One region of the Psychrobacillus sp. Z16_25 genome, then DNA from elsewhere that is predicted to be linked to it. Evidence: riboswitches for the same ligand, from Rfam matches in the RefSeq annotation. Region 1 holds a riboswitch; each other region holds the start of a gene.

The links. Region 1 has a riboswitch for S-adenosylmethionine ahead of AC1VU3_RS11555 (O-acetylhomoserine aminocarboxypropyltransferase/cysteine synthase family protein). Riboswitches for the same ligand answer to the same signal wherever they lie in the genome.
Region 2: linked by a shared signal. The riboswitch ahead of metK (methionine adenosyltransferase) and the one ahead of AC1VU3_RS11555 (O-acetylhomoserine aminocarboxypropyltransferase/cysteine synthase family protein) in region 1 are both predicted to bind S-adenosylmethionine.
Region 3: linked by a shared signal. The riboswitch ahead of AC1VU3_RS05555 (methionine ABC transporter ATP-binding protein) and the one ahead of AC1VU3_RS11555 (O-acetylhomoserine aminocarboxypropyltransferase/cysteine synthase family protein) in region 1 are both predicted to bind S-adenosylmethionine.
Region 4: linked by a shared signal. The riboswitch ahead of AC1VU3_RS10220 (methionine ABC transporter ATP-binding protein) and the one ahead of AC1VU3_RS11555 (O-acetylhomoserine aminocarboxypropyltransferase/cysteine synthase family protein) in region 1 are both predicted to bind S-adenosylmethionine.

Annotation. Positions count from the first base shown of each region.
Region 1 covers NZ_JBXEOV010000010.1:31,919-37,619, forward strand. Annotated here, with positions in the region: gene lysS (lysine--tRNA ligase) at 1-193, shown strand, start outside; gene AC1VU3_RS11545 (hypothetical protein) at 297-848, shown strand; gene AC1VU3_RS11550 (homoserine dehydrogenase) at 993-1,979, opposite strand; gene AC1VU3_RS11555 (O-acetylhomoserine aminocarboxypropyltransferase/cysteine synthase family protein) at 2,104-3,396, opposite strand; SAM riboswitch class I at 3,511-3,622, opposite strand; gene AC1VU3_RS11560 (glycerol-3-phosphate acyltransferase) at 3,763-4,410, shown strand; gene AC1VU3_RS11565 (YdcF family protein) at 4,420-5,007, shown strand; gene AC1VU3_RS11570 (DinB family protein) at 5,617-5,701, opposite strand, start outside.
Region 2 covers NZ_JBXEOV010000015.1:52,849-58,549, reverse strand. Annotated here, with positions in the region: gene pckA (phosphoenolpyruvate carboxykinase (ATP)) at 1-1,092, opposite strand, end outside; SAM riboswitch class I at 1,282-1,395, shown strand; gene metK (methionine adenosyltransferase) at 1,588-2,787, shown strand; gene AC1VU3_RS14040 (gamma carbonic anhydrase) at 2,951-3,460, opposite strand; gene AC1VU3_RS14035 (alpha/beta hydrolase) at 3,542-4,333, shown strand; gene AC1VU3_RS14030 (isoprenylcysteine carboxyl methyltransferase family protein) at 4,442-4,984, opposite strand; gene AC1VU3_RS14025 (type III polyketide synthase) at 4,986-5,701, opposite strand, start outside.
Region 3 covers NZ_JBXEOV010000003.1:207,353-213,053, reverse strand. Annotated here, with positions in the region: gene AC1VU3_RS05560 (methionine ABC transporter permease) at 1-624, opposite strand, end outside; gene AC1VU3_RS05555 (methionine ABC transporter ATP-binding protein) at 614-1,639, opposite strand; SAM riboswitch class I at 1,854-1,957, opposite strand; gene AC1VU3_RS05550 (AzlD domain-containing protein) at 2,075-2,386, opposite strand; gene AC1VU3_RS05545 (AzlC family ABC transporter permease) at 2,388-3,089, opposite strand; gene AC1VU3_RS05540 (TVP38/TMEM64 family protein) at 3,199-3,840, shown strand; gene lepB (signal peptidase I) at 3,833-4,372, shown strand; gene addB (helicase-exonuclease AddAB subunit AddB) at 4,453-5,701, shown strand, end outside.
Region 4 covers NZ_JBXEOV010000008.1:55,978-61,678, forward strand. Annotated here, with positions in the region: gene AC1VU3_RS10205 (NCS2 family permease) at 1-550, shown strand, start outside; gene AC1VU3_RS10210 (MetQ/NlpA family ABC transporter substrate-binding protein) at 1,021-1,824, opposite strand; gene AC1VU3_RS10215 (methionine ABC transporter permease) at 1,838-2,506, opposite strand; gene AC1VU3_RS10220 (methionine ABC transporter ATP-binding protein) at 2,499-3,524, opposite strand; SAM riboswitch class I at 3,611-3,716, opposite strand; gene AC1VU3_RS10225 (thioredoxin family protein) at 3,765-4,076, opposite strand; gene AC1VU3_RS10230 (toprim domain-containing protein) at 4,089-4,439, opposite strand; gene gcvH (glycine cleavage system protein GcvH) at 4,517-4,897, opposite strand; gene AC1VU3_RS10240 (arsenate reductase family protein) at 4,971-5,333, opposite strand.

The DNA of each region.
Region 1 (5,701 bases):
GGCTAGGTTAAAAGCAAACGGCGATACTGAGGCGATGGAAATGGATGAGGATTATTTAACTGCGATGGAGTACGGATTGCCTCCCATCTCTGGCTGGGGCTTTGGAATCGAGCGGCTTCTGATGGTATTAACTGATTGTAAAACAATCAAAGATTGTGTTTTCTTCCCGTTAACCAGGAAGGCAAACGATTAATAGTGAATAACTTATGCTTAGGATTTAAATTATTCACACTATTATGTTAATATGTTGATATCTTTTCTGAACGCCTCATATAATCTAAAAAAGAGGTGATTAAATGAAGGTGATTGTTTGGTCCATCCTTGCCGCAGAAATAGGTTTTTGGGTTGTTCTTATACTTGGTCTTATCACTCGATATGCTTTGGAGCGAAAAAGACTTGGGGGTATCCTACTAGCAATCACCCCAATTATTAATTTATTTCTATTGGTCTTTACCTCGATTGATTTGCTAAAAGGCGGAACCGCAACTGAGGTGCATGCCCTTGCCGCTGTGTACCTAGGAATATCCATTGTGTTCGGCAAGAACCTGATACGCTGGGCAGATGAACGCTTTTTATTTTATTTCAAAAGGATAGGCAAAAAGCCGAAGAAAATCGTTGGATACGAATATGCACGCCTCTCTATGAAAGGCTTTGTCCAGCATTTTGTAGCATACGCCATTGGGGCAGGATTTTTATTTCTTTTCATTTATTTAGTGAACGACGCAAGTCGCACTGAAATTTTATCGATTGCCTTAAAAATCTGGTCACTAGTGCTAGTGATTGACTTCTTTATTTCCATTGCATACTTTATTTGGCCTCGGGGAAAAATGGAGGCGCACAAGCAGTAGAAAGTTCGTGAGAGCACTTTATGAGACAAGAATAATGTTTTATTGAGACAATGGCAGAAGCAAGGGGTATCCCATATTAATGGCATACCCCTCTTTAATTTAAATGGATACTTCAACTCCAGGTGATTCTAGTAGCATGTTCCCTTAGATGGTAATAAAAAATCCTGCACGTTTTCCAATAATCTCTGCATAATCCTCTACCATTACACTAGCAGTTGGGTACATTCCTGCACCTGGTCCTACCAATGTCAGCGTACCAATGTAATTTGTGTCTAAAGAAACTGCATTGTTTACTCCTTCAATTGCATAAAGCGGATGATCCGGTCCCACAAGCTGTGGACCAACTGAGGCATATAGGTCCCCGTTTTCATCTTGTTCTATTTCCGCTACATGGCGATAGCGGTATCCCTCCTGCTTTGCTTTTTCTACATCCTCAGAGGATATTTGATCAATCCCAATTACCTGTACATCATCCCAGTTAGGCTGTTTTCCGAATGCTAGCGCACTTAAGATCATTAGTTTTCGAAAAGCGTCCTGACCAGATATATCATTATAAGGATCTGCTTCCGCATACCCTAAAAGCTGTGCTTCTGATAACGCACTCTCAAAGGAGCTTCCTTCCACACGCATTTGAGTAAGAATATAGTTGGAGGTTCCGTTTAAGATACCTTGAATACGCTTAACTGAATTGACCTGTAGTAAGTTTTTTAGTGTCTTAATAATCGGTACTCCTCCAGCTGTAGTAGCCTCAAAACCAACGTACACTCCTCTAGATTTTGCTCTCTCCTGCAGTGGGATGCTGTATTTTGAAAACATTACTTTATTTGCAGTAATAACATGACATCCTTTGTCAATCGCCCTGCATAGATAGCTATATGCTGGCTCTTCATTCACGATGGCCTCAAATACCACTTGAAGTCCCGGTATATTCTCAATATCCTCAAAATCATCCGTGACTAAAACACCTGGTGTCTCAGGTCTTTCCTTCCCTAGATCTCTAATCAGAATTGCACTAATTTCAATGTCTAATCCCAATGACTTTTTTAAGTCTTCTCGTTTTTCATTCACAATGTGATATATACCTTGACCTACTGTCCCAAAGCCTAAGATTGCCGCTTTAATTTTCGCCATGATGTTTCCTCCTCAGAACCCGTACAACCTGAGCCAAATCGTACTGAAGTAAATTTTCCAATCTTTCAACGATTGATTATTTTACTTATTGTAGACCATTTTAACCCAAATCACAACAAAAATTCTATCTAGAGAGGACATTTGTTTTTTCTAGAAGAACTCTACCAAGCGCCTCCTTTAAATCTTCGACTGATTCTAAGCCCACTGATAAGCGAATTAAATCCTCGGTTACACCTGTCTTTACTAAATCCTTTGGAGTCAGCTGCTGATGGGTAGTGGATGCTGGGTGTATAATCAGCGATTTTGCATCTCCTACGTTTGCAACATGAGACCAAATTTCAATATTGTCGATGATTTTTCGACCCGCTTCTTTTCCACCCTTTACTCCAAAGGTTAGAATGGAGCCATATCCTGATGTTAAGTATTTTTTTGCAAGCTCATGAGTCGGGTGACTTTCAAGCCCTAAATAGTTGACCCATGTCACTCCTTCATGCTGTTGTAAGTATTCAGCTATCTCCTGTGCATTTTCATTATGCTTCGGCACCCTTAAATGAAGTGTCTCCAATCCTTGTAAGAAGGAAAAGGCAGCCTCCGGGCTAAGAGAGGGACCAAAATCTCTTAACAGCTGTACTCTCAGCTTAATAGCAAACGCTACATCTGGTACATCAATGCCGTAACGTAATCCATGATAGGTTACATCTGGCTCCGTGAAGCCTGGGAACTTATCAGAGTTCCAGTTAAAATTACCACCGTCTACTACGACTCCACCGATTGTTGTTCCATGACCTCCAATCCACTTTGTTGCAGAGTGAATCACCACGTGAGCTCCATGCTCAATTGGATTGCAGCCATAAGGTGTCGCGAATGTATTATCCACCAGTAATGGAACTCCCACCTCATTTGCAATGCTTGCCACTTTCTCTACGTCCAACACATTGAGACTTGGATTACCGATTATTTCAGCAAAGAATCCCTTTGTTTTGTCCGTAGCTGCTTCTCGGAAGCTTTCTGGATTGGTTGAATCAACAAATTTTACGGTAATGCCGTACCTTGGGAGTGTATGGGCAAATAAATTAAATGTTCCTCCATACAAATTCTCAGCTGCAATTATTTCATCGCCTGCTCCTGCAATATTTAAGATAGAAAAAGCAATAGCCGCCATCCCAGAGGAAAGTGCGACAGCCGCTGTTCCTCCTTCTAATGCTGCAATACGTTGTTCAAACACATCAACTGTTGGGTTCGTAATACGGGAGTAAATGTTACCAGTTTCCTTTAAAGCAAATAAGTTTTGTGCATGCTCCGTGTCTTTAAATACATAGGAAGTCGTTTTGTGAATGGGTACCGCTCGTGAGCCAGTGACAGGGTCCGGTTGTTGTCCACCGTGCAGAAGTAATGTTTCTTTGTGAAGATTAGTCATTTGAATTCCTCCAATTTAGTAGTTTAGATGGAATGCTGGAGGCCTCGAGAGGATATTGAACAAGAAAACCCCTCTTCTAGTAATGAGAAGAGGGGACTGTTTGACTTGTTCCTCCTCTTATCTTCCAAATCCAACTAAATGGATTTGTAGGATGTAGCACCTTCCAGTAAAAACTGGGGTTGCTGGACTTCGTAGGGCCTATTCCCTCGGTCTCTCTTGATAAGAGTATTTGGTTTGTATTTCCATCTTGTTACACAGTTTAGCTCCTCTTCTTTTATTCGTCAAGGAAAATAGTTAAAATTCTGAAACTTTTTCATTCTTACACTCGTTTAATAAAAGGAATACCTTGGAAAGGGGGAACGTAAAATGAGTATTTGGGTATATGGAGTTGCAACTCTTTTCATCGGATATCTTCTTGGGTCAATTCATGGTTCGAAACTAGCACAATTTTTTAGTGGTGTGAATATTAAAAAGGAAGGCCTAAATAATTCTGGTGCATCTAACGCAACCATTGTACTTGGCTGGAAATATGGCATTCTTGTTGGGGTAATCGATATATTAAAAGGCGCCGTTATGATCATCGGCGTTCGATTGTTTGCTCAATATACAGAGATTTTTTCTCCTGCACAGTTAGATTTTTTACTCTATTTAGCTGGGGCTGCTGTAATCCTAGGACATAACTTTCCTATTTACACACGCTTTCAAGGAGGAAAAGGTACTGCTTCCATTATCGGAGTATTACTTGCATTGCATTGGCCGGTAGGGCTTGCCGCATTACTGCTACTTATAGCAATCACTATTATAACGGACTATTTATTAATCGGAGTTTTTGCATTTTATATCGTTTTCGTAGCAGCATCTTTCTGGGTAGCAGACGGATTAGGTCCTGTCATAGTTGCCAGCTTTCTGTTCTTGATGGCCCTTCTACTTCATCGCGAGAATGTTCAGCGACTAATGAAAAAGGAAGAGCGAACACTTTCATCTGTTATTAAGAAGAAAAAGCCTTCAACCTAAGGAGCATACATGAAAAGAAAAATGAGGTGGATTGTGCTAGTACCCGTTTTTATCACCTTTTTTGTTGGAGGAGGATTATGGTTACTAACTGGCAAATGGCTAGAGGATGGACTTAAGCCAGCAGCAGATGGCACAAATGAATATGCAATCGTATTAGGAGCAAAAGTCAAAGAAGGAAATATCCCATCCTTGGCACTTCGCTATCGACTAGAAGCCGCTTTGGAATATGCCCAATCATATCCACACATCAAACTAGTAGTCTCTGGCGGTCAGGGACCTGATGAGGATATAGAAGAAGCAGTTGTAATGAAAGAATACTTGGTCGAACACGGGATTGAAGAGGAAAGAATCATTCTGGAAAATAAATCTACCTCTACTTATGAAAATCTACTATTCTCTCAGGAGATTCTGCCTGATGACGTGGAAGCTGTCACTATCATCACTAGTGATTTCCACTTGCAACGGTCCAAGATAATTGCCGAGGGGCTTGGTTGGGATGCAGACGTAGTTCCTGCCGAGACACCACCAGTAACCGAGGCAAAGCTGAGACTAAGGGAACGTGTAGCATTACTAAGGACATTTATCACTGGACAATGAAACTCTGCCTATGTGGACGGCAGAGTTTTTTAATTGGAGTAAGGGGTGGGGCAGCTAGGATTATTGATTTTCCGCTTCCTACTGGTGGATCGATTTCCACCTCCTACTGGGCCACCCTTTACTCTCATTTAGGCGATGGTTACTCTCAGTCGGTGATACTTTATTCTCGGTTGGCTTCCCGTTACTCTCGCTGGGAGGCTATTTACTCTCATTCGGCCAATTTACTCTCGTTCGGGGTTACTTTACTCTCGAATAAAGAGAATTTACTCTCACTCGATTCCCACCTCCCTGGGTTGGCCGTTACTCTCGCTCGGAGGCTATTTACTCTCACTCAATTTCCCACCTCTTACTGGGTCAGCCGTTACTCTCAGTTAGGCGGTGGTTAATCTCATTCGGTGACACTTTATTCTCGGATGGCTTCCCGTTACTCTCGCTCGGAAGCTATTTACTCTCATTCAGCTGATTTACTCTCGTTCGGAGGCTATTTATTCTCGGATAGAGCAATTTTACTCTCACTCGATTTCCAATTCTTACTGCTCTAGACGTTACTCCCTGTTCCATCTCCGCCTTACTAATTAGAATATTCTACTACTTAGAAGACCAATTCCCCTATTCAAACAACGATACCTTTATCTCTTTACCCATTCCGTATACTAGCTGTGCATGAAGCTGGCCTCTATGGTGATAGACATGA
Region 2 (5,701 bases), on a different contig from region 1:
TGCTTGTTCTTTCGTTAATTTACTGATTGGAGGTAACACTCCGAATGCATCAGCCGTTAAGAAAATAATTGTATTTGGATGACCCGCAACAGAAGGGTCTACTATATTATCAATATATTGAATAGGGTATGCTGCTCTCGTATTCTCAGTAAGTGAGTTATCTGCGTAATCAGCTACACGCGTATTCGCATCAACTACTACATTCTCTAAAACAGTACCAAATTTAATAGCATCATAGATTTGTGGCTCATTTTCACGAGTTAAATCGATACATTTTGCATAGCAGCCACCTTCGATGTTGAATACACCTTTATCAGACCAACCATGTTCATCATCACCGATTAATTTACGTCCAGCATCAGCTGATAACGTTGTTTTTCCTGTACCAGATAAACCGAAGAATAGGGTAACATCTCCTTGTTCACCAACATTTGCTGAACAATGCATTGGTAAAATGTTTTCTTCCGGCAATAAATAGTTCATAATAGAGAATATAGATTTTTTAATTTCACCAGCGTATTCTGTACCGCCGATCAGAACTACTCTCTTTTCCATGGAAACAATGATAAAAGTTTCGGAGTTCGTTCCATCTAAAGCTGGGTCAGCCTTAAAGTTAGGCGCGCTGATTACAGTAAAATCAGCTTTATGTGTAGAAAGCTCTTCGGAAGTAGGGCGGATGAATAACTGATGAGCAAACAAATTATGCCAAGCAAATTCGTTTATGACTTGGATGCTCAAGCGCGATTCAGGATCTGCACCAGCGAATCCATTAAATACGAAAAGTTCTTCTTGTTCTTTTAAATATTTCACTACTTTTATATATAAAGCTTCAAATTTTTCTGCGGAAATCGGTTGGTTCACAGGACCCCAATCAATTTTTGCTCTAGAGATAGGTTCATCCACGATATATTTATCTTGCGGAGAGCGACCAGTATATTTTCCGGTTTCTGCTTTTACAGCCCCGGTGGAAGTAAGTACTGCTTCTCCTCGAGCTGTTGCTTTTTCAACAAGCTCTGGCACTGATAATTGAAGGCAAATATTATTCCCGGATAACAATTGGGTCAGTTCACTCATAGTATCAATTGAATTCATGTGATATTACCATCCTTTTTTATATTTTCCCTCTACAGGTGGAGGTGGTTATCTGATATGTGAATTAGTATAACACATTTGACTATATAATCTATACTAATTAGCATAAAATTTTTAAACTGTGAAATTTTGGACAAAAATTATTGACTTCTATTTTATGTTTACGTATGATGATAAATTGAACGGATACTCTTATTCCGAGTCGGTGGAGGGATGTCAGGCCCTGTGAAACCCGGCAACCTGTAATACTATTATTACAAAGGTGCCCAACCTGAGACAAGGTATAGCCTTGATTGATAAGAGTGAAAGGTGTTTATGATATGAATCCCTTTCCTCATTGTTTATTTGAACATGAGTGAAAGGTTTTTTTATTTACATCGCCCTAAATCCTTGTGTGCCAAGTCCGAAACGGCTTCAAGTTTAATATAGGCTTGACATGGGAATGAGTACCGTATCAATTCCTGAGAGAAATCTCGCAGGATATAGGAGGAAAGCATTTTGACACAACGTCGATTATTTACATCGGAATCAGTAACAGAAGGGCATCCAGATAAGATTTGTGATCAAATCTCTGATGCTATTCTAGATGCAATTTTAGCAGAGGACCCTAATGCTCGTGTAGCTTGTGAAACTACCGTGACAACAGGACTTGTTTTAGTTGCAGGTGAAATTACCACATCTACGTACGTAGATATCCCTAAAGTAGTACGCACAACTATCAAAGAAATTGGATACACAAGAGCTAAATATGGTTTTGACTCTGAAACCTCTGCAGTGTTAACTGCGATTGATGAGCAATCTCCAGATATTGCTGCTGGTGTAGACCGAGCACTTGAGGCAAGAGAAGGCTCAATGTCTGATTCAGATATTGATGCGATTGGAGCAGGTGACCAAGGTCTTATGTTCGGTTATGCTTGTAACGAGACACCGGAGCTTATGCCATTACCAATCAGCTTAGCTCACAAGCTATCTCGACGATTAGCGGATGTTCGTAAAGATGAAACGTTACCTTATTTACGTCCAGACGGAAAAACACAAGTAACAGTAGAATACGATGAAAATAACAATCCAGTACACATAGATACAATTGTTATTTCTACACAGCACCATCCAGAAGTGACGTTGGAGCAAATCCAACAAGACCTGAAGGAGGTTGTAATCAAACCAATCGTCCCTGCTGAATTAATAAGCGATAAAACAAAGTACTTTATTAACCCGACTGGTCGATTTGTAATCGGTGGTCCTCAAGGGGATGCAGGATTAACAGGACGTAAAATTATTGTAGACACTTATGGTGGTTATGCACGTCATGGCGGTGGAGCATTCTCAGGTAAGGATCCAACAAAAGTAGACCGTTCTGCTGCTTATGCTGCACGCTACGTGGCAAAAAATATAGTTGCCGCTGGACTTGCAGATCGCTGTGAAGTTCAATTGGCTTATGCTATTGGTGTAGCTCAGCCAGTATCTATCTCTGTAGATACATTTGGTACTGGTAAGATAATGGAAGCAGAGCTAGTAACATACATCCGTGAATTATTTGATCTTCGCCCAGCTGGTATTATTAAAATGCTTGATTTACGTCGCCCAATCTATAAGCCTACAGCAGCTTATGGACACTTTGGCCGTACAGACATCGATGCTCCTTGGGAGAAAACAGATAAAGCAGATGAGCTAAAGCAAAAGGCAGGAATTTAAAGAGAAAGAGACTTTCGTAACAGAAAGTCTCTTTTTTATTTAAGGAAAACTCATCATAATAGACAAAATGATAAATGTATATTTTTAGATTAGATATAGTGTATATACGTAAAGAATGCCTGTCCAATTACCACGCCATGTTTTCGCCTCTCTTATAGAAAGCTTATAAGAGTGATTTATAATATTTTCCTTTTTCTACGTATTCATTTATGATTCGATCCATATCTTTTTTGTCCTCATCATTTAATTCTCTTACGACTCTTGCTGGGTTACCTAAAGCTAATGTATTTGGCGGTATTTTCTTGCCTGGAGGAACTAAACTTCCCGCGCCAATAAAAGCACCTTCTCCAATTTCAGCTCGGTCAAGAATGATAGAGCCCATTCCTATTAAAGCTCTTTTTCGAATAGTACACCCATGTAATGTCGCCTGATGGCCGATGGTCGCTTCATCTTCAATAACTAAAGGATTATTTGGGCTTTGATGGAGACAGCTCAAATCTTGGATACTCACTCGGCTACCAATAATTGTTGGAGCGACATCTCCACGAATTACTGAACCAAACCAAATAGAAGTGTCAGGACCTATCGTCACATCCCCTGTAATCGTTACATAATCAGCGATATAGGCGCTCTGGTCTATTTTTGGTTCCTTACCTTTAAATGGATAAATCATTTTTTACTCGCTCCTTTGTATTTTAGAATATAATTAATGGTATCAAACTAATAATTTTTCAACAATAATGAGGTGGTTGTCATGTGGAAATGGGAAGCAGAAGAAAAACCGAAAGCTGTCGTTGTGATTGTTCATAGCGCATATGAGCACCATAGAAGGTATGCATGGTTAATCGAAAAGCTAAGAAGCTCCAACTGCCATATTGTGATGGGGGACTTACCAGGACACGGAGAGCTCGTAAAGCCAGATGCTGTTCACGAGGAATCCTTTGATGAGTATTATGATTATATAAAAAAAGCACTGAAAGTTGCTTTAGAATATGATTTGCCTATATTTTTGTTAGGACATGGTCTTGGAGCCACATTAATAATGAAGGTTTTCAATAAGCTTGAAATAGAATGTGCTGGAGTTATCCTAACCTCTCCATGGTTAGAACTGAAAAAAACTCCACCAAAATGGACAAATGCATTGGCAAAGCTTTCTGTACAGCAAAAGATACATCATGATATTCATCTGAAGGAGCTTACAAGGAATTATGAGGTTTTTAGACTCCTGCAGGACGACCATGTCTATCGTTCTGTTATTACAAATGATTGGTATCGAGAGCTTCATTTGTTAATGAAAAGTATTCAGCATTCGACCGAATCGATTAAAAACATACCGATATTAATCATGACTGCTGAAAGAGATAAGATTATAGAAACGGCTCCTGTAAAAAGCTGGCTTAAGAAACAGGAACTTTCTGAATTTCAATGGAAGGAATGGAAGAACTGTTATCATGATCTGTACTTAGAACCAGAACAAGAAGAAATATTCGCTTATAGCCATTCCTTTATCGATAATGTACTCCGTTCTATTGGTTATATTGTCTAACTTGGTTCTATCAAACATACAACTAGTAAGCTAGTATTGCTCCAAAATAAAATCCTTGAGACTAGAGCGTCACAAGGAATCTGTCTAAAGTAGAAGAGGGTCTGCTCTTTAAGGAGTAGGAACCCTCTTTTTCATTGTTTCGTTATAATCGGTTGCTTCCATTAATGCTTTTTCCTCCGTAGGAATACGGACAGAAAGCATGGCAAAGTTTAAAAGAGTAAATAGTATCGCTGTAAAATATGCTTGAAACATTAATGGCAATAAAAGAATTTCGGCACATACTACTACATAATTCGGATGGCGAATAAGGGAGTAGGGCCCCTTGGCTACTACCTTTGCTCCAGGCAAGATGATAATCTTTGTATTCCAAAATTGCCCTAGAGACATCAGACACCAAACTCTCATGCCTTGCACCAAAACAAATAGGCCAAATAGATATGGGAAAATAGGGGATAAGCCTCGTTCCACCAACAGAACCTCTAGTAGGAGAGAAAGGAAAAAACTCACGTGCAGGGCTATCATGATAGGATAATGAGAGGCACCCACTTCATAAGCTCCTTTTGCTAGCATCCTTTTCTCATTCCTTTTTGCAATCACTACCTCAATAAGTCTTTGGAGAATTACGAATGAGAGAATGATAGTAAATATCATGCTAGTCCCTCCATTTCAATAGAACTGCTTCCCCGCAAAAACCAGGACCTAGTGCCACTAGTAATCCTTGTTCTTCTGCAGGAATATCCTGCAACATGAACTGTTCTAAAACATACAGCACAGTAGGAGAAGACATATTTCCATGTTTTTTTAAAACCTCTCTAGAGACAGATGTCTGATTCGTGTGTAAGTGAAGTGTATCCTCGTATGCTTGAAGAACTTTCTTACCGCCTGGATGGGCAACGAAATGTTTAATCTGCTCACTAGATAACTGTTCTTCAGAAAGGAATTCACTCATAAAAGGGCCTAGCCATTTTGAAATAATGGAAGGAATACTTTTAGCAAAAACAACATGTAATCCACTATTTTTCACTTCCCAGCCCATCACGTCCTCGGAATCTGGCATCCATTTGGACGCAGTGTTCACAATTGAAGGTACAGGCTTCTTGAGTTTCACATCTGCTTCATCTCCGCAAACAAGGACACATGCTGCACCATCAGAAAATAGCGAAGCGCCAACGAGGTTACTTTTAGAATAATCATTTGGTTGGAAGGTGAGGCTGCAAAGCTCTATGCAGACTACCAAAACCTTAGATGTTGGATGTACCTTACAAAAATCGAAGGCTCTGCTTATTCCTGCAGCCCCGCCTGCACAGCCAAGTCCCCAGATGGGAATTCTTCTAACGCGGTCTGAAAAAGGAAGTACATTCATTACGC
Region 3 (5,701 bases), on a different contig from region 1:
CCATTGGGCAAATTGCACAAGTATAATTAAAATCAGTACAGTGACGATCATGACACTTCCGTCAAATCGTTGATAGCCATAGGTCATTGCCACGTGTCCAAGTCCACCTGCGCCAACTGTTCCTGCTACTGCGGAGAAGTCGATTAAGCTGACGGTAGTGAATGTAAGACCTAGAATCAGTGGACCTAGTGCCTCTGGAATTAGCACAGTAAAGATAATACGTAGTGGGCTTGCTCCCATTGCCTGAGCTGCTTCAATTACACCGGGATCGATACTTACTAAATTGTTCTCCACGACCCTAGCTATGGAAAAGCTGGCTACAATGGTCATCGGGAAGATGGCACCTGCTATTCCGATCGTTGAACCGACTACTAATCTAGTAAGCTGCGAAATGGCAACTAAGAAAATAATGAACGGGATCGGTCGAATGATATTTATCAATAAATTTAGTAATTGAAACAAAAACTTATTTTCTAAAATATTTTTCTCACGAGTTACAAAAAGTAGTAGACCAATACTGATTCCTAGAATAGAGGAAAAAATCAGTGTCACAATGACCATGATGATCGTTTCGCCAGTCGATTCTAAAATCGTTGGCCAAAATGTCGTCCAATCAACCTTCATTTGGTGTCACCTCCTGAAGTTCTACAATGGTTGTTAATTCATGAATGGCATCCTTTATTCCCTGCGGGTCTCCTTCAAAGGAAATGAGTAGATTTCCGAATAGCTTTTCCTGCAGCTCTCGAATAGAGCCGTAGACGATGTTAAAGTGTACGCGGTGTTTTTGCGTAACCTGGGAAAGGATGGACTGGTTTGTAACATCCCCTTTAAAGATGACCTGATATAATTTTTTCCCACCGTTCTCTCGCCACTCCTGTAACACAGTAGGGGAGGGGAGATCCTGCTGGACGGATTGGATAAACCGTTTGGTGGTCGAGTGCTGAGGGTTTGTGAATACATCGAAAACGTCCCCTGTTTCAATCACCTCGCCGTCTTCCATGACAGCCACCCTATTACAGATAGATTGAATAACATGCATTTCATGAGTGATCAGCAAAATAGTAATCCCAAATTCCTTGTTCACTTTTTTTAGTAGCCTTAGAATATCAGCCGTAGTTTCTGGGTCTAGTGCAGAGGTTGCCTCGTCACAAATCAGAATATCGGGAGAAGTTGCAAGTGCACGAGCGATTCCTACACGCTGCTTTTGACCACCTGATAGCTGGCTTGGAAAATCCTTTGCCTTGCTTGTTAGCCCGACAAAGCTCAGCAGTTCCTCTACTCGTTTGTCTATTTCTTGTTTTTTTAGACCGGCAAGCTTTAGTGGATATGCTACATTTCCAGCTACAGTACGAGAATGGAAGAGGTTGAAGTTTTGAAAAATCATCCCGATGTTTCTTCTTCTCGTTCTTAAATCCTTAGAGGAAAGGCTGTTCACGTCTGTGTTTTGAATAAAAACGGAACCCTCTGTAGGACGCTCTAGCATATTCACTAAGCGAAGCAGCGTGCTTTTTCCTGCACCGCTGAATCCGATAATACCGAAAATATCTTCTTTCTCAATGGAAAGAGAGACATTCTTTACAGCGTGCACCTTTCGTTTTCCAAGAAGAAAGGTCTTTGAAACATTTTTGAATTCAATCATGGGATCCCTCCTAGAATCATACTTCTTCAAACAACGTAGCCATCTTACTTTCCAGGAAAGAGACTTGATTAGAAATGTGCTAAATGCCTTATTATAATTGGGCAAGACCTCGATGGGGTCTGGCACGGAGTAGGAAGTTAAACAAAAAGAGCTCTCTTTTCTTATCAAATAGACAAGAAAAAGAGAGCTCTTCAAAAGATTTGAAAAACCATCTCTCTCATCTCTCAAGCTAAGCTTGCAGGAATTGGCACAGTGTTCAAATTTGAACCTGTTGCCGAAACGTCATTGGGCCTGTCCCTCGGTTTCTCTGGATAAGAAAGTGATGCGCTATGTAATTGTTGTAAGAATTGATTATAACTTTAAACGCTTTAGTCAAACTAGTCAAGTTATTTTTACTATTAATTTTATTTTGAATATTAATATCGTTTTGATGTACTATAAAAAAATAAGGCTATAAATTGCTAAAACACCAATAGTTCCTAGTACAACAGTCATGGCATTAGAAAAAATAAAAGCCAAAGAAAAAGCTACTATTGCGCCTATTAATCCAAATAAGTAATTTCCTTCTTGGATATAAAGAATGGCTGGAAAGATTAATGCCCCTAACACGGCATAGGGGATATTTGCTAACACGCCAGACACGATAGGAGGTAGTTCCCTGCCTTCTAAAAATGTCAAAGGGAACGCACGTGGGATATATGTAACAATGGCCATGCCAAGGATGGTCCACCAATACCAATCACCCATATTAAGACTCTCCTTTCACGATGGGTCTTGCTTTTTTGGAATAAATCAGTTCAATTAGGATAGAAGCTGCCAGCGTAGCGATTAAAATGGACCAGCCTGTAGATAAGAGTTGTGTCCAATAAAAAAAGCCGTTGATACTTGCGGCAGTTAAAGCTAGCATGACCACCTTTCTATTGCCTTTCATGGAGGGCACTAGAAGTCCGATAAACATGGCATAGAGTGCAACGGACATCGCAGCTTGAAAAAATAACGGCAGATTGGCTCCAATGACATGTCCAACTGCAGTAAAAACCACCCAGCTGCTGTATGCGATGAGGATCACTCCAAAGGCGAAGGAGGTTGTGAGCTTTTCTTCTTTACGGGTTGCCAGAACGGAAAAAGCTTCATCCGTGATTCCAAAAGCATATATTCCTTTTATCCATCTTTTTTCCCGATGCATCTTTTCACTCAGTGATGCCGTCATAAGGAAATGACGTATATTGACGACAAATGTATTTAAAACGATTAAAATAGGGTCAACACCTTTCGTCAAAAGCGTCAAAGACATATATTGGGCAGCTCCGGCATAAACGAGTATACTCATTGCAGTGGCTTGCCAGATAGTTAAGCCAGCCGTTTTTGCAAGAAGTCCAAATGTAAGGGCAATCGGAAAATAGCCAATAGCGATATTTACCCCGGCCCTTAAGCCTTTTGAAAAAGTCACAAATTTCTCACCACCTTCATGATAATGAAGAAATTATACTATAAGAAAGTCGTTTTATGTATACACTAAAAGGGAAAGATTAATTACATAGGAATGCGGAGGGAAAAGTATGCCTGATTGGTTTTCTATAGAAAATTTTACACATTTAGCACAGGACTATCGAGCATTAGGGCCGATAATTGGTATTTTACTTCCTTTCTTGGAAGCGTTTCTTCCATTCTTGCCACTCGTTGTTTTTATCGTGGCAAACGTAACAGCATATGGTCTGTTTTTTGGGTTTTTACTAACTTGGGTGGGCTCTGTTGCAGGATCTTATGCCGTCTTTTTGGTCATTCGTAAATATGGACGAGCTAGAGTTTTAAATTTTATTACAAGACATGAACGAATCCAGAAATTAATACTATGGGTAGAGAGAAACGGATTTGGACCGCTGTTCTTATTTATCTGTTTTCCGTTTACCCCTTCTGCGCTAGTGAACATAGTCGCAGGTTTATCAAATATGAAGAAGCATACATACTTTTGGACATTGACGCTGGGTAAACTAATTATGATATTTGTGGTTAGCTTTATCGGTTCGGATATTAAGGCTTTAATCACTCAGCCAATAAGAACAGCAATCGTTATTGTCCTCATTGCGATTCTTTGGTATGTAGGAAAGAGAGTGGAGAAGAGGTTAGACAAAAAGGTAGAGGCAGATTTTCGAAACATAAGACTAGAGAGAAGCCGAAAAAGAGGAGAGAATCTTGAATAAAGAAGTAAAGGAATGGCTATTAGCGATAGTCATTGGTTTAATCCTGGTGTTTGGATTTAAGGCGTTGATTGCGACGAATTATCATATTATTGGCGAATCCATGATGCCCACTCTTTCTGATAAGGACCGAGTGATTGTCAGCAAGCTATCTAGCCTAGAAAGGATGGATATCGTGATATTCCGCTCAGGGGAGGAGGACTTTGTAAAGAGGGTGATAGGGCTTCCAGGTGATACCATTCACTATGAGAATGACCAGCTTTTTATAAACGGTAAGTACATAGAAGAGCCCTTTCTACAGTCCCATCTTGCATATAAGCAGCCAGAGATGAAATTTACAGAGGATTTTGAGCTTCTTGAGCTGACAGGCAGTAAACGAGTTCCGAAAAATAAAGTATTCGTTCTTGGAGATAATCGATTGTCGAGCCTTGACAGTAGGCATTTTTCGTTTGTTGAAAAAGAGGATATTGTAGGTGTCGTAAAAGCAAGATATTGGCCAATATCCGATATGACCATCTATTTACATTCTGAATAATTTCCCTCTACACTCTATGTTTTGTACAATAGAGAGAGGGAAGTTATTCGGATTTTTTTTATGGAAAGGAGCTGCTTGGTTTGACATTTCGATTGGTGAGTGGACGATCAGGATCAGGAAAAACGAGATTCATGCAAACGGAAATAATGAGCACCATCCAGGAAGCTCCGTTTGGTGATCCAATTTTTTATATAGTGCCAGACCAAATGTCGTTTTCTAGTGAATATGACTTGGCTGCCCGTAGCGGCTTGCCGGGGATTATCCGTGCGCAGGTCACTACCTTTAAACGATTAGCCTGGCGAGTTCTTCAGGAGACAGGCGGGATCGCAAAAGAGGAGATTAGTGGATTCGGCTACCGCATGCTTATTAGAAGCTTGTTGGAGGAGCATAAAGATCAATTTACGTTATTCCATCGTGCTTCGACAAAGCGAGGCTTTACGGATCAAATCGAAGTATTATTAAAGGAATTCAGCAGATACTGTCTGGATTATTCTACTATGTCTAATGCCTTTCAAAGTCTCGAGGCTATGAACGCTCCTCAGACGCTACTAGATAAATCCTCCGATTTAATGTTAATGCTTGAGCTAATGGAGCAAAAATTAGGAGCAGGCTATATTGATGGAGAAGGGTATTTAACACTTCTCGCAAATAATATACAAGATTCTAGTTTGCTAGAGACTGCGGAAATTTATATAGACGGCTTTACCTCGTTTACGACAAGAGAGCTGGAAATTATCAATGCATTGATGAAAAAGGTAAAACGTCTTTCCGTCGCCTTGCCTTTTGAAACGCTTTCGGACGCATTAGACGAGCAATCACTTTTCTTCCAGCCTGCTAATACAGCAGCAAGACTTTTAGAGATGGCACAGGTTGATCAAGTGAAAGTGGAGGAAGCAGTCCACTTCTCAGAGTCTCGTCGTTTTGCAGTACCAGAGCTAGCTCATCTAGAGGCTAACTTTAATACAATCCCTGCTCCTACTATCGAGACAGAGGGCTATATACGCATTACAGAAGCAATGAATAAACGAGCAGAGGTTCACGCAGTAGCGAGACAGATTCGAGAGCTGATGCAGGACAAACAGTTTCGATACAAGGATATGGCGATTCTACATCGAGATGCGGAAAATTATGAGAGCTTAATAGAAACAACCTTCTCTCAATACGAGATTCCATATTTTATTAGTCAAAAGAAATCGATGCTTCATCATCCGCTCATTGAGCTAAGTAGAACAGTGTTTGAAATTATTCGGTCCGAGTGGAAGTACGAGCCTATTTTCCGTGCAATCAAAACGGACCTTTTCTTCCCAATCGAATCAGCTAAAACAAGAT
Region 4 (5,701 bases), on a different contig from region 1:
AACATTATTTGATACAACAGGTACAATGGTTGGTGTTGCAAAGCAAGCCGGATTAATGAAAGATGAGAAGCTGCCACGTGCTCGCCATGCTTTACTAGCAGATTCTGTTGCTACAACAGTAGGTTCTATGTTTGGTACAAGTCCAACAACGGCATATATCGAATCCTCCTCAGGAGTAGCAGCTGGTGGACGTACTGGTTTAACAAGCTTAACGGTAGCTATTCTATTTATCGTTGCTTCCTTCTTCGGCCCATTAGTGAGCTCCATCTCAGGTGTAGCAGCTATAACATCACCGACGTTAATAATAGTAGGTGCGTTGATGATAGGTTCTGTGAAGGAGATTGACTGGAGCAAGTTTGACGAAGCATTCCCAGCATTCTTAGTTATCCTAACTATGCCGCTTACGTCTAGTATTTCAACAGGTATCGCATTTGGATTTATTCTCTACCCAATTCTAAAAATAGTAAAAGGGGAAGCGAAAAAAGTTCATCCAATGCTTTATATCTTCGCTATCCTGTTTGCAATCCAATTAGTATTTTTACCTCACTAATATACAAGTGACTGGGATAAATTGAATGAGAAACACTTATGATTCTTTGCACGTATAGAATCATAAGTGTTTTTTTTATTTTTTGGCTTCGGGTTCTCCGTAAGCGATCAAGAAGGTGAACCTTAGGTTCTCCGCATCGTCGGACGCTTGGAGTGGAGGCCAACAGGATGTTGGTCAGGAAAACGTTGTCACACGATGTGACGTTCTTAGTTTTCCCTCCCCCAGGTAAGCCAGCACCCATCGCTGACGCGCGTGGTTGTGCTGTCTTACCAACCACCTTGCTCCCGCAGGAGTCGCCGCCGCTGCTACGAACCAATTAATGTCTCCCCTTATAAATAAATTTCAATAAGAACTAACCCTTTGGAAGAATCTATTTTCAAATAACGGCCGTCTCCGTTACTAGATATAAATAAGAAGAGGTACCTTCTGCTTATAATTACGCAGAGAGTACCTCTTCTTTTGTTTGTTTCTTACTTTACTGGTACGACAGAGCCGCCCCATTCATTTAAGATAAACTCTTGAATTTCTTCAGACGTCAATGCTTCCACTAAAGCTTTGATACGCTCATCCTCTTCATCACCAGCATTTACTGCAATCAGGTTCACATATGGTGAATCTGTTTCTTCAATTGCAATGGAATCCTCTAATGGATTTAACCCTGCATCGATTGCATAGTTTGAATTGATCAGCACAGCGTCACCTTCTTCATTTTCATAAAGCTGTACCATTAACGCTGACTCATAGTTCGGATCAAACTCAAGGTTTTTCGGATTATCAACGATGTCGGAGATAGTTGCTGCAGTGCGGTCCACTTCTTCTGCTAGAGTGATTAGCCCAGCGTCCTCAAGCATTGCAAGAATTCGTCCATGGTCTGCAACGGAATTACTCATTAAAATAGTTGCACCTTCTGGAAGCTCTTCGATTGAATCATATTTTTTAGAATAAAGACCGATTGGCTCGATATGAATCCCACCCGCATTGACGAAATCATATCCATGATCTGCAATCTGTGATTTTAGATAAGGCTCATGCTGGAAGTAGTTTGCATCTATCTCTCCAGATTCTAAGTCTTTGTTTGGAAGTACATAATCTTGGTATGTTTCAATTTGAAGCTCGATGCCCTGTTCTTCTAGCAATGGTTTAGCTTCCTCTAAGATAATTGCATGCGGTACGTTAGAAGCTCCTACCACTAACTTGTTGCTGTCATCGTCTCCACAAGCTGCTAATCCCACTGTACTTGCTGTTAAGAATAACCCTGCTAATAACTTTTTCATTTGACTATCTCCCTTATCGTTTATCGATTTTTGCAGTTATTGTATCTCCAGCCCACTGGATAATAAATACCAATATTAGAATAAGAATGGTTGCTACGAAGGTTACATCATCTTTACTTCTTTGAAAACCATCTTGGAAAGCAAGCGTTCCGAGTCCGCCCGCTCCGATAATTCCAGCCATAGCAGTGTATCCAACTAACGCCACCGCTGTAACTGTAATCCCAGATACTAAAGCCGGCATGGATTCCGGTAGAAGCACCTTCCAGATAATTGTGGAAGTTTTTGCTCCCATTGCCTTGGCAGCTTCTAGCACGCCTTTATCGATTTCCCTTAATGCAATTAATACTAGTCTCGCATAGAAGGGTGCTGCACCAATCACCAATGCAGGAAATGCTGCATTTGGTCCTCTCATCGTACCGATTAAAAACGTTGTGAACGGGATTAACAGGATTATTAGAATTATAAATGGTATGGATCGGAATATATTTACCACCGCTCCAGTTAGCCAGTTAGCTAGCTTGTTTGCCCATGCTTGATGGGGGCTTGTTAAAAACAAGAGAAGTCCTAAGGCTAATCCTAAGATAGCCGTAAGCAGAGTAGAAACTCCTGTCATATATACTGTTTCCCATGTTGCTTCCCACATTTTAGGCCAATCCACATTCGGAAGTAATGTTTCAAGCATGAGGAATCACCTCCGTATGAATCTTTTGAGCATGGATAAAGTCAATCGCTTGCTTAATAGCCTTTTCTTTTCCTTCTAGGTGAAGAATCAGCGTACCAAAGGCCCCTCCTTGTGTATGAGAGATATTGCCTTGAACAATATTGACCTCTAAATCCATTTGCTTAATTAATCTAGATAGAATTGGTTGCTCCGTTTGTTCTCCTACAAAAACAAGCTTTACCAACTTACCATTTGGATAGAGCTCCCTTAGATTGCGAATAGTTTGAGTAGGCTGATTGGAGTCAGATATCTGTGAGACAAATCGTTTTGTAATAGGTGCCTGTGGCTTTTGGAAAACCTGCAGGACATCTCCTAGCTCTACAATTTTTCCTTTTTCCATAACCGCAACTCGATTACAGATTTTTTGGATAACCTGCATTTCGTGAGTAATTAACACAATAGTAAGCCCGAGCTTTTCATTAATATCTACTAGTAAATCTAAAATAGAGTCTGTTGTTTCTGGGTCAAGCGCAGAAGTAGCTTCGTCACATAGCAATACCTCTGGACCATTGGCAAGAGCCCTCGCTATCCCAACGCGCTGTTTCTGGCCTCCTGAAAGCTGTGAAGGGTAAGAATCTCCTCTTCCCTCTAACCCAACTAATTCTAGAAGCTCCTTGACACGTGCTGCTCGCTTTTCTTTAGATACCCCTGCAATTTCTAGTGGGAATTCAATATTCTCTGCAACCGTTCTAGACCAAAGAAGGTTGAAATGCTGGAAGATCATGCTTACCTTTTGTCTGAAGTGTCTGAGCTTATCCTCACTGATTGCTGTTATTTCTTGATTGTTTACGATAATTTGCCCTTCTGATGGTTTTTCTAGACCATTCAACAAACGAATCATTGTACTTTTTCCCGCACCACTGTACCCTATTATCCCGAAAATCTCTCCAGATTTAATTTCAAGATTTACATTATCTACTGCCACGATTTCTCCGTTTTTTGTAGCAAACTTTTTCGAGACTCCCTTTAAACTTATCATGTAAACCTGTCCGCCTTTCTATCAAAAAAACCCTTCTGCAAAAGAGCAGAAGGGGTGTAGGTAACAATAAATACCATTCATCCATTCTCTCATTTTTCAAAGCTTCTGCTTTGTGTGATTTGGCACCATTTCATTTTCATGACGGTTGCCGAGGCTTCATCGGGCACTTCCCTCTGCCTCTCTTAATAAGAGTTAGTTTTATTTAATTCACATATAGTATACTGCATATTATCATTATTATTAATCTACGTCAATACTTTTAATAGTTTCTATTAAATAGGGAACAGATTGAAAAGCATAAATTTTTCGAACAACCGCTCCATCTTTCGTGATTAAAAGACAAGGAACGCTTTCAATTTGATAGTCTTTGGCCACTTCTTGGATAAAATTAATGTTAGCCTGGCCTATAGGAACATCCACAAGTTCTTGGACAACCTCCATCATTTTATGGGCCACCTGGCAGGTTCCGCACATGGGTGTATATAAATAAAACAAGGTCATGTTTGATTGGTTTTTGTTCGCTTCCCATTCCTTGCGTGTCCATTCATTCATAAAGGCATCTTCCTATACTAAGAATTCTTTTTTCACCTTTATATTAACACGTTTCAAAATAGATGCCAAAACCTTCATCGGTGTATTTGCCACTTCTCCATACATTGGGTTTGTATAGAGATGTATAGCCTCGGGATATTCTTTTCTTACGATTGATCTAATTTGTTCTCCAGACTTATCGGCATCCAGAAATGCATAAATCGGAAGTCCATCATAAGGACTAAGAAGCTCCTCTAATTTCACATTGGATATCGTACCGTTTGTACATATAATTTCGGTTGGTTCATCTAGAAGTGTTAAAAGCTGAAGCTTATCTGACCTTCCTTCAACAAGAATAACTTGGTTACTAAAAATAGTAGTCATAGCTGCTTCTCTCCTTACTTCTTCCCTTTACCTTTATTATATGAAAAAAGCACCGATATTAACCGGCGCTTTGATTATTACTCTGCTATTAGTTCATCGTATTTTTCAGGGCTAAGTAAACTCTCAACTTCTTCCAAATCTGCTGGCTCGATTACAATCATCCATGCATTTTCGTAAGGTGATTCGTTTACAAATTCGGGGCTATCCTCTAACTCAGTATTAACCTCAACCACTTTTCCACTGATAGGTGCATATAACTCAGAAACCGTTTTTACAGATTCTACGCTTCCGAAAGGATCTCCAGCTTTGATTTCGTCGCCAACCTGTGGAAGCTCAACGAAAACGATATCTCCAAGCTCGGATTGTGCAAAATGAGTAATTCCGATTTTAGCTTTTCCATCCTCTACTTTTACCCATTCATGATCCGCTGAGTACTTTAAATCTTTAGGTGTGCTCATTTATATACCCCTCTCCAAAAATTATACATTCTACTATTATATTCACATACTTTTATAGTAAAAACAAGGTGATTTACTTGTTTTTCCACGTTTTCTCAAACTCGTCTTCCTTGAAACCGAGCGTTACATTTTTCCCGTCATACACAAGCGGACGTTTAATGAGCATGCCATCTGATGCAAGCAATGTAAGCTGTTCATCCTTAGACATATTCGGAAGCTTGTCCTTCAGCTGAAGCTCTCTATATTTCATTCCACTTGTATTAAAAAATTTCTTTAATTCTATGTTACTTTTATCTACGATTTCTTCTAATAAATCCTTTGAAGGCGGATTGTCGACAATATGGTGATTCTCAAAATCAACATTATTATCTTTTAACCATTTACTCGCTTTGTTGCATGTACTGCACTTTGGGTAACCGTAGTATTGTATCTTCATTTGATCTCACCCTTTTTCTTTTTATCATACTCATTCTCTCCTTCTTGAGCAAGCCATATAACGGTAGATGAGTAAATTACGGGGAGAATGGCCGGTTTTCTAATGGTGGATTAGTTTGGCAAGTTTCTACCATTACTTGCGGTTCGCCTGCGGTTACTTGCGATGCTGTGTATGTTACTTGCGCAGGCTCATTGGTTACTTGCGGTTATGGGGCTGTTTCTGGCGGTAGTGTCTGATTTACTTGCGGTTGTCAATCAAATCAGCCGATTTTTACTACTTTTTTGAATATGCGCTTATACCATCCAAATCGCACCATATAGTCACCGATTTACTTACAACCCGTTCTTCATTTCCCAATATTCTACCAT